One region of the Luteipulveratus halotolerans genome, then DNA from elsewhere that is predicted to be linked to it. Evidence: predicted binding sites of a transcription regulator. Region 1 holds the regulator's gene; the other holds the start of a gene.
What was found. Region 1 encodes LexA, which represses DNA repair genes until DNA is damaged. Its sites were predicted from a motif close to TCGAACANNTGTTCGA; they were not measured.

Region 1 (7,286 bases):
CACCGCCGAGCACAGCCGCCGCTACCACGGCGCCACCGGCCCCAAGGCTCGGCACTACTGGTTGCAGCAGGCCTGACACCCACGTCGTTCGCGTCGACTCACGACCCGCTGGGGACCACGAGGGTCTGCCCTGCGTTGACCTCGAGCGAGCTCAGACCGTTGGCCAGCTGGAAGCGCACGACCGCCTCCCCCACCGGCAGCTCCGGCAACCGGGCGTGAGCGATCTCGCTCAACGTCTGCCCCTCGGCCACCGTCACGGTGGACGTAGACGGGGTCGGACCGGCTGCGATCGCGGCCGACGCCATGATCACTCCGAGCGCCGCGATCACGCCGGCCAGAGCCAGCACGAGACGACCACGCGCGGTCAGGCGCAGCCGGGGCTGCCCGGCCCGGGTCAGCAGGTCGGGAACGACCCTGAGGTGTCGCACCTGGGGCGCCGCGGGAGCACGCTGGGGAACCTCCCATGCGGTGACTGCACTCATGACATCCTCCTCGAGACGAACACCTGTGCGATGGAACGCTTGTACGAGTTGTAGCACGGGTGTTCGAACAAGTCCAGGTTGTGCGACGCGACATACGTCGTACAGGTGTTTGAGAACTGTGTCCGAACTCCATAGGCTGCTCTCACAGAACAGGACTGAACCAGCGACCACCGACAGCCCCTGATTTCCCAGGGCGTCCGGCCGCAGACCCACGGGGAACGAGGACGCCGAGATGGCCAAGATCCATGAGATGCCGGAGCCGGACAGCCACAGCCTGACCACGCGCCAGCGCAAGGTGCTGGAGGTCATCCGCAGCTCGATCGACCGCCGCGGCTACCCGCCGAGCATGCGTGAGATCGGCCAGGCCGTCGGGCTCACGTCACCCAGCTCGGTCGCTCACCAGCTCTCGATGCTCGAGCGCAAGGGCTACCTGCGTCGCGACCCGATGCGACCGCGTGCCATGGAGGTCGTCTCCCCCGACCTCGGCAAGCGCCAGCGCGGATACCGCGGGCAGGCGGTCGGTGCCGCCGAGGAGTCCTCGATCGACGAGACCGGCATCAACGACGAGCAGCCGGAGCCCTCGTTCATCCCGGTCGTCGGTCGGATCGCCGCCGGGGGCCCGATCCTCGCCGAGGAGGTCGTCGACGACGTCTTCCCCCTGCCTCGTCAGGTCGTCGGCGAGGGTGACCTGTTCCTGCTCAAGGTCGTCGGCGACTCGATGGTCGATGCCGCGATCTGCGACGGCGACTGGGTCGTGGTCCATCAGCAGCAGACCGCCGACAACGGTGACATCGTGGCGGCGATGCTCGACAACGAGGCGACGGTCAAGACGTTCAAGCGCACCAAGGGCAAGGTGTGGCTGATGCCTCACAACGACGCGTACGAGCCCATCGACGGCGACGACGCCACCATCCTCGGTCGCGTGACTGCGGTGCTGCGCAAGGTCTGAGGCGGGGACTCAGCCGATCAGCTTGCGGCGCAGGTCCAGGGCCGTGGTGGCGTACGCCATCGCGGCTCCGCTGCGTGGCACCTGCGCGTCGTGGGCGACCATGTTGCGCCCGTTGCGCAGCGCAATGGCGGCCTCGACGTAGGCGTCGTTGACCAGGCCGTGTCGCCGCAGCGTCTCCAAGGAGTCCTCGAGGCGGGACCGGGTCCTGATCGACTCGTCGTGCGCGCGGGCGACCGCATTGATGTGGTGGTCCAGCTGCTCCCACGAACGGATCACCAGTCCCGAGGGGTTGCTCCGGCCCAGGACGTCCCACTCGTGCGGAAGCCGGCCCTCCTGCTCGGGCGGCACCGGCCAGTACTGCATCGGTGGGGGCAACGGCCGGTGAGGCGTACTCGGTGGCACGGGCTCGGCGTCCGCCTCCGGTGCGGTGGCCCCGTCGCCGGCCGGCCGGTCAGTCGGCGGCGCAGTCGGCGACGTGGCCGGACCTGCCGGCGAGAACGGCTCGCGGTTGCCGACGGCGCTGGCGCTGCTGCGCTCGGCACCCTCGAGCTCGCGCACGAACTCCGCGGACGCGATCGGGCTGTCGACCTTGGTCATGCGGTCGATGAGGCCCCTCACCTTGTCCCTGAACACCAGGAGCACGACGAGCACCACGACGGGCCAGCTGAGCACGGCACGGATCAGGTTGATCAGATCGGTCCAGGTGGGCTGCTGCATGGGTCCGTCCCGTTCGCCGAGGCTCCGGTCGAACCCCTGTGCGGTCGACCCTACTGATCGAGCGCGGCCTCGAGGGCCTGCAGCGTCGCACCCAGCGGAGCGTCGACCTTGATGGTCGTCTCGGCCTCACCGCGGGTGCGTCCGCGCGTGACCACGGCGACCGGCAGGGAGAGCCGCGCGGCGCGGCGTACGAACCGGTAGCCCGACATCACCATCAGCGAGGAGCCCAGGACGAGCAGACCGCGCGACGCCTCGACCTCGCGAAAACACCGCTCCACCAACGGTTTGGGGACGGACTCACCGAACATCACCACGTCGGGCTTGAGCTTGTCCGACCCGCAGATCACGCAGTGCACCAGCCGGAACGTCGCAGCCAGCTCGTCGGAGATGACGACGTCACCGTCGGGACGGATCTCGCCGTCGACGTCACGGTCGAACCCGGGGTTGGCCAGGGTGAACCACTCGTCGACCGTCGTACGCCGGTAGTGCTCGCCGCAGGTCATGCACACGACCTGGTCGAGCGACCCGTGCAGCTCGATGACGTCGGTGGCGCCGGCCTCCTGGTGCAGCCCGTCGACGTTCTGGGTGATCACGGTGCCGAGCAGGCCGCGGCGCTGAAGACGAGCGACGACCTCGTGACCGACGTTGGGTCGAGCCCGGGCGAACCGTCGCCAGCCGACGTAGCTGCGTGCCCAGTAGCGTTGCCGCGCCTGCGTCGAGCCGAGCAGCTCGGAGGCGGACATCGGCGTGATCCGACGTTCGCCGTCCGGGCCGCGGTAGTCCGGGATGCCGGACTCGGTGGACAGGCCGGCACCGGTCAGACCGACGAGCCCGCCCGTGCGGACGAGCTCGATCATCGACTCCCACGTCCGGACGTCGACCCCCTGCGGGCGGGTCGCACTCGTGTCGGTCACTCCCGCAGTATCGCGCCCGGTCGGGACGGACGCCGCGACGGGGGACGGGAGCACAGCCCGCAGCGGGTAGGGGACGATCCAGGCCATGGATCACGGCCGCAGCACATCAAGTGGCACTCGGTAACTCAGAGTTATAGAATATCTGCATGATCGATGCCGCCGGCCTACGCGTGATGCGCGCCATCTCCGACGAGGGCAGCTTCACCGCTGCCGCCGCCTCCCTGGGCTACTCCCAGCCTGCGATCTCCCAGATGGTGCGCCGACTCGAAGAACGCACCGGCACCGTCCTGGTCGAGCGCCTCGGCCGCACCGTCCGTCTCACCGAGGCGGGTACGGTCCTGGCCCGCCACGCCGGACCCGTCCTGTCCGCGCTCGAGGCCGCCGAGGCCGAGGTCGCCGCGATCGCGGGCCTGCGCTCGGGTCGCGTACGACTGATGGCCTTCCCGTCCTCCTCCTCGACCCTGGTCCCCCGTGCGCTGGCCCTGGTCAAGAAGCGCTTCCCCGACGTGCAGGTCACCTTCGCCGAGGCCGAGCCGCCGGAGTCGCTCGCGGCGCTGCGCGCCGGCGAGTGCGACCTCGCCGTCGCGTTCGCCTACGAAGGCGACGAGCTGCCCCGCGGTGAGGAGGACCTGGACGCGTTCACGATCCGACCGCTGCTCGTCGACGAGGTCCGCCTGGCGGTCTCCAAGGACCATCCGCTCGCCCAGGCCAAGACCGCCAAGATGGCCGACCTGGCGCAGGAGCCCTGGATCGCCGGCTGCCCGCGCTGTCGAGGACACCTGCTCTCCCTCGCTGCGCGTGAGGGGTTCGCGCCCGAGGTGGCGTTCGAGACCGAGGACTACGTCGCCGTGCTCGGACTGGTCGCCGAGGGTCTCGGCGTCGCCCTCGTGCCCGACCTCATCCTGCGCTCCGCGAGCAACCCCGGCGTCGTGACGCTCCCGATCGACCCGGCCAGCCGTCGTACGGTCCATGCCGTGACCACCCCTGACCTCCAACGCGTTCCGGCCGTTCAGGCCACGCTCGAGGCCCTCAACGAAGCCGCCCAGCTCACCTGCTGACCGAGGATGCACGGCGTCCTCGACGGATTCGGAGTCATCGGCGCCGTCATCGGGGTCGGCTTCCTGCTGGCCCACACCGGCGTTCTCGACGCAGCGTCACAACAGCTGCTGGCTCGGCTGGTCTTCTTCATCGCCACTCCGTGCCTGCTGTTCACACTGCTGCTCCAGGCTGACCTGCACCGCGTGTTCTCGCCCGGACTCCTGGTGGCGTTCGGCAGTGTCGTCGTCGCGGCCGGCGTCTATGTCGCACTCGCGCGCCTGATCTGGCGGCGCACCGCCGCCGAGACCGTCATCGGAGCCCTGTGCTCGGCGTACGTCAATGCCGGCAACCTCGGGCTGCCGATCGCGGTGTACGTCATCGGGAGCGGGGCGGCCATCGCGCCGATCCTGCTCATGCAGCTGCTCGTGCTCACGCCCGTCGCGTTCGCGCTCCTGGACACGCTGACCTCCGGGCGGCGCCCCGTGTGGTGGCGCGTGCTCGCCCAGCCGGCGCGCAACCCCATCACGGTCGGATGCTTCCTCGGAGTGGCTCTCGCGCTCACGGGCTGGAAGCCGCCGACCGTCGTGCTCGACCCGGTGACGATGATCGGCGAGATGGCCGTACCCGCGGCTCTGCTCGCCTACGGGGTCTCGTTGCGGCTCGGCCCACGGCCGCTCACCGGCGGGTCCGCCGTCGAGCTGGGGGTCGTGCTGCTGCTCAAGGTCGTCGTCCAGCCGGTCGCGGCCTGGGTGCTCGCTGCAGGAGTGTTCGGGATGAGTGGCAAGGACCTGCTCGCTGCGGTCGTGGTCGCGAGCCTGCCGACCGCGCAGAACATCTTCGTCTACGCGACGAGGTACGAGCGGGGCGAGCTGCTGGCACGGGACTCGATCTTCGTGACGACCATCGCGTCGGTGCCGGTGCTGCTCGGCATCGCGGCTGTGCTGGCGTGAGCGGTCACCCTGGGCGCGCGATCATCGGACGCCCACCCCGTACGACGATCGCCACGTCTCCCCCACGATCGGTCCTCAGCACGGTCGAGCCGCTGTCGCGCAGCAGATCCAGAGTGCGTGCTGCGGGGTGTCCGTAGTCGTTGTCGGCGCCCACGCTGATCACGGCCAACGGCGCACGCACCGCACGCATGAGGTCGGCGTCCTGGTTGGACGACCCGTGATGCGCGACCTTCAGGACACTGATCGGGAGCGAGCCCGGATCGAGCGCGAGCGCCCTGCGCACCTGTGCTTGTGCCTCACGCTCGGTGTCACCGAGGAACAGCATGCGGACCCCGGCGGTCTCGACGTCGAGGACGACGGACGCGTTGTTCTGCACCGATCCTTCGTGAATCTCCCTGGCAGGCCACAGAACTCGCGCTCGAACACCGTTCCAGGTCAGCGTGTCGCCCGTCCGCAGCTCGCGCACCGGGACCTGCGCTGCTGCCGCGACCCGGCGCACGTCGGGCTCCTGCGACGGCTCGTCCCTGCGTCCCGTGCCGTCGGTGTCGTGCACGTCGGTCGTGAACACCTCTCGCGCCGGGCGGTCTGTCAGAGCACCCGCCAGTCCCCCGACGTGGTCGGCGTGGAAGTGCGTGAGCACGACCGCGTCGAGAACCCGCACGTCGAGGGCGTCGAGGCAGCGGTCGATCGAGGCCGGGTCAGGACCGACGTCGATGAGGACACCGGAGTGCTCACCGGTGCGCAGCACGCCACCGTCGCCCTGGCCGACGTCACACGCGACGTAGACCCAGCCTGGCGCCGGCCAGCCCAGCGCGGGCAGCGGTGTCCACGCCGCCACGAGCAGCACGACCGAGGCAGCGGCCACGACCGGGTGGCGTACGGCGTGAAGGGCGAGCGCCGGGCCGGCGAACAGCAGGATCAGCACCAGCCCCGCCAGCAGGAAGGCCCCTGCAGCGCCGTCCGGCCACGGCAGTGCCCCGAACGGCACAGCGGCGAAGACGTGCGCGATCGTCGCGATGCCCCACGCCGGAACGCCCGCGCACCACGCGGGGACCATCGCCACGGTCGTCGACAGCGGCGCCACGACGACCGTGATGACGCCGGCGATGGTCGCCGGCGCCACCCACGGCGCAGCGAGCAGGTTGGCCGGGACTCCCACGACGCTCACCGAGCCCTGCAGCAGCACGATGACCGGTGCACAGACCGCCTGCGCGGCGACCGGGACCGCGATCGCGTCACCGAGGGGGCGCAGGCGGTCAGGCAGGAAGCGCGCGAACCACGCGCCCCACGGCCGCGCGAACAGGATGAGCCCGAGAGTCGCGAGCGCCGACAGCGCGAACCCGTAGGAGACCGCGAGCCACGGATCGACACACAGCAGCGCGATCACGGCTGTCGACAGCGCTGCGGGTGCCGCGTGCGGACGTGACATCGACATCCCGATGAGACCCACCACGCCCATCGCTGATGCTCGCACCACACTCGGCTCGGGTCGGCACAGCAGCACGAACAGGACGAGGGCGAGCAGGCAGAACGGCAACCGCCAGCGGCGTGGGATGCGCAGCCAGCCGCACGTCCACAGGACGGCCATGAGCACGATCGTGACGTTGCTGCCGCTGACGGCGTTGAGGTGGGTCATGCCCGTGGCTCGCATGTCGTCGTCGAGCTCTGGCGGCAGCCGGCTGGTGTCTCCGATCACCAGGGCCGGCACGAGCCCGCGTGGGTCAGCGGGCAGGTGGTCGGTGGCGTCGCGCAGGTCGGAGCGCACGGACTCGACTCCGCGCGTGACGATGCCGGGTCGGGTGAGAACGGTTGGCGGAGAACGAGACTCGGCGATGGCCTCGACATCGGAACCAGCGTCTTCGGGAGCCAGCCTGACCAGAGCGCGCACACGCTCGTGCCAGTGCACCGACAGCCAGCTCTCGTCGCCGAACAGCAGGACCGGCGTACGAGGGGTGCTGCGCTGTCCGCGCCCGACCACCTCGCGGACCGACAGCCTGACCATGACCGTAGGACCGTCGCGGCCTGGGCGTGACATCGCGACCTCTCGCGGGTCGGACACGACGACGGCCTCGATGGTGGCGACCGCGCGGCGCTGGGCGAGCTCGGGCACCGCCCCCGCCTGACGAGTGGCCATGTGCGCTGCGGTGGCGACGAGGACGAGGGCGATGGCTGCGCAGCACAGGCCCGCGACGAGGCCAGCCTTGGGCACCCGGACACGCAGGGCGATGAGTGTGCC
Region 2 (7,286 bases), 170 kb from region 1:
GTCTCCCAGTCCAGCGCTGTGCGGTGCCGAAGGTGCGGTGCGGGGAACAGTGCGTACAGGACGTCGTGCCCGGGCGGAGCGATTGTGGGGTCGGTACGCGAGGGGACTGAGACCAGGAAGGACGGGTCGCGCATGAGGCGACCTCGGTCGAGGTCGTCGAAGACCTCGTCCCAGGCGTTGCCGAGGTGGATCGTGTGGTGACCTCGGCCGGGAATGCGTCGGCGGACACCGGCGGCGAGCACGACGCAGCTGGGGGAGAGGCGTACCGGTCGGCGCAGAGCGCGCGGCGATCGGTCGCCGAGAAGCGTTGCGGCAGAGTCTGGTTCGCAGGTCAGCACGACCGAGTCGGCCACATGGCGGACGCCGTCGGCCGTCGTGACGGACACGCTCCGGCCGTCGTCGACCACCGAGGTCACGGTCGTGCCGTAACGGATCTCGGCGCCGTGGCGTGCGAGCGCCCCGGCCATCGCAGCGGGGATCGCGTTGATGCCTCCTTGCGGATAGGTCACGCCCTCGACGAGGTCCATGGCCGTGATGATCGCGAACACCCCGAGCGCGCGGGCCGGCGAGACCCCGGCGTACAGCGCCTGAAAGCTGAACGCACGACGCAGCCGTTCGTCCTCGAAGTAGCGCGCGATCACGCGGTCGAGGCGCGAGAACCCTTGCAGGCGAACGATGTCGAGCAGTGAGCGGTTGGCCAGTGACGCCGGCGAACCGAGGTTGCGGTCGATGAAGGACGGCAGCTCGACGCAGTAGAGCGCGCGCAGGTGGTCGACGAGTCTGAGGTAACCCGCGGCGTCGCCCGGCCCGGCGAGGGCCTGGATGCGCGACGCCATGACGGCGGAGTCCGTGGTCAGCGCCAGTGTCGAGCCGTCGTGCAGCTGAGCGACGTACGCGGGGTCGACGGGCAGCAGCCGGACGTGGTCGTCGAGGTCTTCGCCGACCGCGGCGAAGGCGTCGGCCAGCACACCGGGCACGGTCACGACGGTCGGACCGGTGTCGAGGGAGTAGCCGGACCGCTGCAGCCGGGGCGCGCGACCACCGGGGCCGTCGGCGCTCTCGAGGACCGTGACCTCGCGTCCGGCCCCGGTGAGGTGCAGTGCGGCCGACAGCCCCGCCAGGCCGGCGCCGACGACGATCACGTGGCCGCCGGGTGCCGTGCGGGTCACGACGAGCGTGCGGTGGAGATCTCGACCAGCTCCAGCAGAGCCGCACGCGCGGCAGGCTGCAGCGACCCGAGCGACCCGAGCGACCCGAGCGTCTCGAGCGCTCTCCTGGCGCCGTCCGCGAGCTCGGTGATGAGGTCCTCGACGCGCGTCACCGCGCCGGTCTCGGTGATCAGCTCGCGCATCCAGCGGACGTCGTCATCGCTCAGGTCGGCGCGACCGAGCAGGTCCTCGAAGCGTGCGGTGCGCTCGTCGTCCAGGCCGTCGAGGGCGTAGGCGATGAGCACGGTGCGCTTGCCCTCGCGCAGGTCGTCGCCCGCGGGCTTGCCCGTCGCGTCGGGGTCACCGAACACGCCCAGCACGTCGTCACGCAGCTGGAACGCCTCGCCCAGGCCGAGCCCGTACGCCGAGAGCCCGGCGACCGTGGCGTCGTCGGCGCCCGCGCACAGCGCACCGATGAGCAGCGGCTGCTCGACGGTGTAGCGAGCGCTCTTGACCCGGGCGACGTGGCGAGCTCGCTCGACGCGCTGCTCGGTCGTCGCGCCCTCCCAGCCGAGGGCCGCCTCGAGCACGTCGAGGAACTGGCCACCCATGAGCTGGGTGCGCATCGCGTCGAACAGGCCACGACCTCGGGCGAGCTGGTCAGCGGGGAGCCCGCTCGTGGCGTACATCTCATCGGTCCAGGTCAGGCACAGGTCACCCGCGAGGGTGGCGCCCGCCGCACCGAACCGGTCGCTGTCGCCGTGCCAACCACGCTCGGAGTGCAGCGCGGCGATCCGGCGGTGCACGGCGGGCTGTCCACGGCGGGTGTCGCTGTCGTCCATGACGTCGTCGTGGATGAGCGCGGCGGCCTGGAACATCTCCATCGACGCCGCGGCGCGCAGGAGGGCGTCGCTGTCGGCGCCGCCGAGGGCGCGGTAGCCCCAGTAGAAGAACGCCGCGCGCAGCCGCTTGCCGCCGCTGAGCAGGTCGGTGGTCGCGGAGAGCAGGATGTCGGTGGCCGGCCCGACAGGCGCGAGCACCTCCTGCTGCGACTTCAGCTGGGTGTCGACCGCGGCCTGCACGCGGGAGCGCAGGTCGACGTCCAGGGAGCTGGCCAACGCGGGTCCTTCCGTCAGGTGGTCGGCACGAGCGTACGTGCCGGGAGCGCGTCTACGATCGGCGGCATGACTGTCGCTGCTGGTCGCAACGTCCGTTCAGGCGCCGTCTCGATCCCGCAGATGCTGGCGCAGGAGGGCACCGCGTACAGCTTCGAGTTCTTCCCGCCCAAGGACGACGCCGCCGAGGCCGTGCTGTGGGAGTCGGTGCGACGCATCGAGCGTATTCGCCCCTCCTTCGTGTCGGTGACCTACGGCGCGGGCGGCTCGACCCGTGACCGCACGGTCCGGGTGACCGGCCGGATCGCCGCCGAGACCACGCTCGTCCCCATGGCCCACCTCACCTGCGTGGGCTCCTCGGTGCACGAGCTGCGGCAGGTGATCGGTGAGTACGCCGCCGCCGGGATCTCCAACGTCCTGGCTCTGCGGGGCGACCCGCAGGGCGGCCTCGACGCGCCGTGGGTCGCCCACCCCGAGGGCCTCGACCACGCCGACGACCTGGTGCGGCTGGTGCGTTCGCTCGGCAGCTTCACGGTGGGCGTGGCTGCGTTCCCGGACAAGCACCCCGAGTCGCGTTCTCTGGAGGAGGACGCCGAGACGTTGGTGCGCAAGGCCGACGCGGGTGCGGAGTTCGCCATCACGCAGATGGTCACCGACGTCGACTCCTACCTGCGGCTGCGCGACCTCGTCGCTGCGCGCGGTCGCGACCTGCCGATCGTCCCGGGTCTGATGCCGGTCACTCGGCACGGTCAGCTCGAGCGCATGACCGCTCTCAACGGGCAGCCGCTGGCGGCGGAGGTCGTGCGCCGGATCGAGGCGGTCAAGGACGACCCCGACGCCGTGCGCTCCGAGGGCATCGCCATCGCCACCGAGCACGCCACGCGGCTGCGCGACGAGGGTGCGCCCGGCATCCACTTCATCACCATGAACCGCTCCACGGCGACGCTCGAGGTGTTCGACAACCTCCAGTGACCGCTGCGGTCAGGCGACCTCGGCCGCCTGGCCAGCGGTGATGCGCAGCAGCTCGTCGTAGGACGTCGCGAACACGATGCGCGGGTGGCCACCGGCCGCCCAGACCTGCGCGTACCTGCTGAGGGCGACGTCGACGACGGTTGCCACCGGGGTGAGCGATCCGACCGGGGCCACCCCGCCGATCGCGAAACCTGTGATGCGGCGTACGGACTCGGCGTCCATCAGCTCCAGGTGGTCGAGGTCGAGGAGCACGCCGAGCTTGACCGGGTCGACGCGGTGGGCATCTGAGGTCAGGACGAGCAGGGGATGGTCCCGGCCGTCGAGGCCGTACGCCCGGAACAGCAACGAGCTGGCGATCTGACCCACCTCGACGTCTAGCTGTGCGGCGGCTGCCTGTGCGCTGCGGGCAGGCTCGGGCAGAGCGAGCATCCGGGCGGACGCTGCCTGCTCGTCGAGGGCCTGCTGCACTCGCAGCACAGCGGCGTGCCGGCTCAGCGCGCGGCTGTCGGTGGTCGGCGGCACAGTGGGCTCCGGTGGAGCGGGCTGGGCCTGGTCCTCCTCGGACATGGCAGGACCGTAGCGGTATCCCGGGTCCACGTCGCGCAGGTTCTCGGCGAGGGGTTGGCGGTGTCGGTCCGGCGCGCTAGTGTCGAGACATCACATCGAACACATGTTCGATATTGGGTGAGGGAGGGCTGGCATGGCCACGATCGAGACGATGCGTCCGCACGAGGTCCTGGTGCGCACCGACGACGAGCAGGGCCCGGCCAGTGCGCCGGTGATGTTCGTGTGGGGCGAGCACGTGTGGGTCGTACGACGAGTGGTGGACCGACTGCCGATCGCCTCTCGCCCGGTGGAGCCGACAGTGGTGTGGCGTGTGGAGGCCAGCGCGGGTCGTGACGGCGACAGCGCGGTGGTCGAGCTCGCCCGCGTCGGCACGGGCGGCCCGGCGCAGCAGGGCTGGACGCTCCGGGTCGTCGGCGCCTGAGGCCACGCAGCAGAGGGGAGCGGTCCATGAGCATCTCGTCGGCACCTACCTCACGACGGGGTCGGCCCACGGCGCCTGTGCCTGTGACGGGTGCGGTCCTGGACCTCGTGGAGCGGTCACGCACCGGCCTGCGTGCCGCGTGCCATGCGCAGGGCGCAGGTGAGCGTTTCGGGCTGGCTCATCAGGCGGCCGTCCGGGGTGCTGCGGCTCTTCTCGCGGCCGAAGCACCCGCGCCTGCGCGATCACGACCTCGCAGCGTCTGGGACTCCGTCGCCCGGTGCGCCCCTGAGCTCACCGAGTGGTCGGTCTTCCTGGCGGCCGCCGGCCGACGCAAGCTGGCTGTCGACCGGGGCTCGGTCGAGATGACCAGTCGTGAGGCCGATGACCTGGTGCGTCAGGCGGAGGTCTTCCTCGATCTGGTGCTCGGTCACCTCGGGCTGCCGGTCCAGGCGTCGGTGACCCGTTGCATGACCCCGGTCAACCGCCCCTGAGGCGCCGTTCGACGGGGCACCTCCGCAGCATCCGGTGCGTTGAGCCGATGACGGGTCGGCCGCGTACAGCTGACGTCCGTCAGTTCGGTCACCACCGATTCACACCGCTGACTACCGCGGCGTATTCTGGAGACCTATCCTGACCAGCACGCGGCTGAGGCCTTTCGGCCACGCAGAGGCCGGATGACTTACCGTCGCGACAGCGTTCGGAACGTGGGAGGTGTCAACGGTGCCGCTCTCCGAGCACGAGCAGCGCCTGCTCGACCAGATGGAGCAGGCCCTGTACGACGAGGACCCCAAATTCGCCTCACACATGGTGAGTGACCCGTCCCGCCAGCGCACGAAGCGACGCATGATCATCGGCGGCGCCGTGCTCCTCGTGGGTCTCGGCATGGTCATCCTCGGCGTGATGTCCCAGCAGATCTGGCTGGGTGGCGTCGGCTTCGCCGTGATGGTCGCCGGCGGTGCGTACGCCGTGACGCCGGGTCACCGTCGCACGCTCGGCTCCGTCGGTGAGGACGGCAACGTGACGCTGCACCAGGACAAGCCCAAGAAGCGCGGTGCGCGCACCAAGGGTGCCGGGACGTTCATGGAGCGGATGGAGCAGCGCTGGGACCGCCGCCGCGGACAGGACGGCTGGTAGGACCTCGCTCCGCCCCCTGGAGATGCACGAAGGCCGCCCACGGGCGGCCTTCGTGCTGTCCGGACCGTGTGGGGTCAGCGGGTCACGAGCAGTCCGACGACCCAGGTCGCGGCCACCAGGCACGCCGCGGCGAGCTCGATGCCGATGCTGAGCAGAACACCACGCAGCGCGATCTTCGTGGCCGACCAGGCTGCGGCGGTGCTGCGCAGGCGCAGATGCTCCACGAGGTAGACGCCGAGCACGAACCCGATGAACAGGCCGACGACGGGGATCACGAAGAACCCGACGATGGCGCAGACGGCCCCGGCCAGGAGCGTGCGGGTCGGCACACCCGCAGCGCGCATCCGGCGTGACGGCACGAGGTACTGCACGGTCCAGCCGAAGACGGCGATCGCCAGGCAGATGCCGAAGAACACCCAGGCGGTGCGGTCACCGCGGTCGGCGGCCCACAGGAGCACTCCGCCCATCGTGAGCAGCAGACCGGGCAGGACGGGGATGACCAGCCCGACGATCCCGGCGGCGATGAGAACGGCAGCGGCGACCGTCACGAGCTCCATGGCGGAAAACCTAGCGGGCCGTCGTCGGACAGCAGAACCCCCACGCGGCCGGAGCGGCGTGGGGGTTCTGGGACGGGAGTGGGGCCGAGAGGTCAGACCTCCTGCGGTGCGGCCTCGGGCGTCTCGTGCAGGCGGTCGCTCTCGTCGACGACCTCCTCGGCGATGGCGCGGAGCTTGTCGAGGTGCTCGCGCCCGTGGTGGGCGCAGAACAGCAGCTCGCTGCCGCCGGTGAGGCGCGCGCGGATGAAGGCCTGAGCGCCGCAACGATCGCAGCGGTCCGCCAAAGTCAGGGTGGGGGCAAGAGCGGTCGTCATGTCTGCCATCCTCTCGTCCTGGCGCCGAGACGCCAATGCGGTCGAAGCCCCGAGGGGCCGTACTTCCTGGACGATCCAGGCGGCGGATTCGTTGCATCCGATGCCCGTGCCGTCGTCTCGGAAGTGCCAACAGTGAAGCACGCCAGGCGATTCCCGTGCCGCACCTTCTCAGGGTGTGGCGCACGTCATTTGCCACTGATCCGCCGGGATCGGCGGGGTGTCGCGCCGGTCCGTTCGCTGCGAGCAGAACGGCCGTCGGCTTCTCGGAGAGCCTGCGACCGCGTGTCGGCGCGGGCGGCTAGCCTTCCCACGACGCAAGCCGCGTCCTTCCCTGATCTCTCGCAGGAGCTCCATCCGTGGCCATCACCACCACGACCCGTCCGGCCGACTACAGCGCTCGTCACCTTCAGGTCCTGGAGGGCCTGGAGGCGGTCCGCAAGCGACCGGGCATGTACATCGGCTCGACGGACACCCGTGGGCTGATGCACTGCCTCTGGGAGATCATCGACAACGCGGTCGACGAGGCGCTGGCCGACCGCGGCGACCACGTGACCGTGGTCCTGCACGCGGACGGCTCGGTCTCGGTCGCCGACCGTGGTGCCGGCATCCCCGTCGACATCGAGCCTCGTACGGGCCTCACCGGTGTCGAGGTCGTGTTCACCAAGCTGCACGCCGGCGGCAAGTTCGGCGGCGGGTCCTACACCGCCTCCGGTGGTCTGCACGGTGTGGGCGCCTCGGTGGTCAACGCGCTGTCGGCCCGTCTGGACGTCGAGGTCGACCGTGCCGGCAAGACCTACGCGATGAGCTTCCGTCGCGGTGAGCCGGGCGTCTTCCACGACCCGAAGGACGGCCCGAGCCCCGACGCGGAGTTCGAGCCGTTCACCGCCGGGAGCGAGCTGCGGGTCATCGGCAAGGCCAAGCGCGGTGTCACCGGCACGCGCATCCGCTACTGGTCGGACCACCAGATCTTCCTCAAGGACGCGGGCTTCGACTACGACGGGCTCATCACCCGGGCGCGGCAGACGTCGTTCCTGATCCCCGGGCTCACTCTGGTGATC

Region 2: a site for LexA is predicted at 3,898-3,913, ahead of VV01_RS07070 (YbaK/EbsC family protein). Genes of this name have one in related genera too.

The regions. Positions count from the first base shown of each region.
Region 1 covers NZ_LAIR01000002.1:1,188,701-1,195,986, reverse strand. The annotation lists gene VV01_RS06255 (methyltransferase domain-containing protein) at 1-76, shown strand, start outside; gene VV01_RS06250 (LysM peptidoglycan-binding domain-containing protein) at 99-482, opposite strand; gene lexA (transcriptional repressor LexA) at 715-1,431, shown strand; gene VV01_RS06240 (hypothetical protein) at 1,441-2,148, opposite strand; gene VV01_RS06235 (NAD-dependent protein deacetylase) at 2,199-3,062, opposite strand; gene VV01_RS06230 (LysR family transcriptional regulator) at 3,209-4,120, shown strand; gene VV01_RS06225 (AEC family transporter) at 4,127-5,050, shown strand; gene VV01_RS06220 (ComEC/Rec2 family competence protein) at 5,055-7,286, opposite strand, start outside.
Region 2 covers NZ_LAIR01000002.1:1,361,079-1,368,364, forward strand. The annotation lists gene VV01_RS07055 (phytoene desaturase family protein) at 1-1,169, opposite strand, end outside; gene VV01_RS07060 (polyprenyl synthetase family protein) at 1,166-2,266, opposite strand; gene VV01_RS07065 (methylenetetrahydrofolate reductase) at 2,333-3,235, shown strand; gene VV01_RS07070 (YbaK/EbsC family protein) at 3,245-3,802, opposite strand; gene VV01_RS07075 (hypothetical protein) at 3,936-4,223, shown strand; gene VV01_RS07080 (SAV_6107 family HEPN domain-containing protein) at 4,250-4,714, shown strand; gene VV01_RS07085 (DUF3040 domain-containing protein) at 4,944-5,357, shown strand; gene VV01_RS07090 (DUF456 domain-containing protein) at 5,432-5,914, opposite strand; gene VV01_RS07095 (DUF7455 domain-containing protein) at 6,007-6,228, opposite strand; gene VV01_RS07100 (DNA gyrase/topoisomerase IV subunit B) at 6,585-7,286, shown strand, end outside.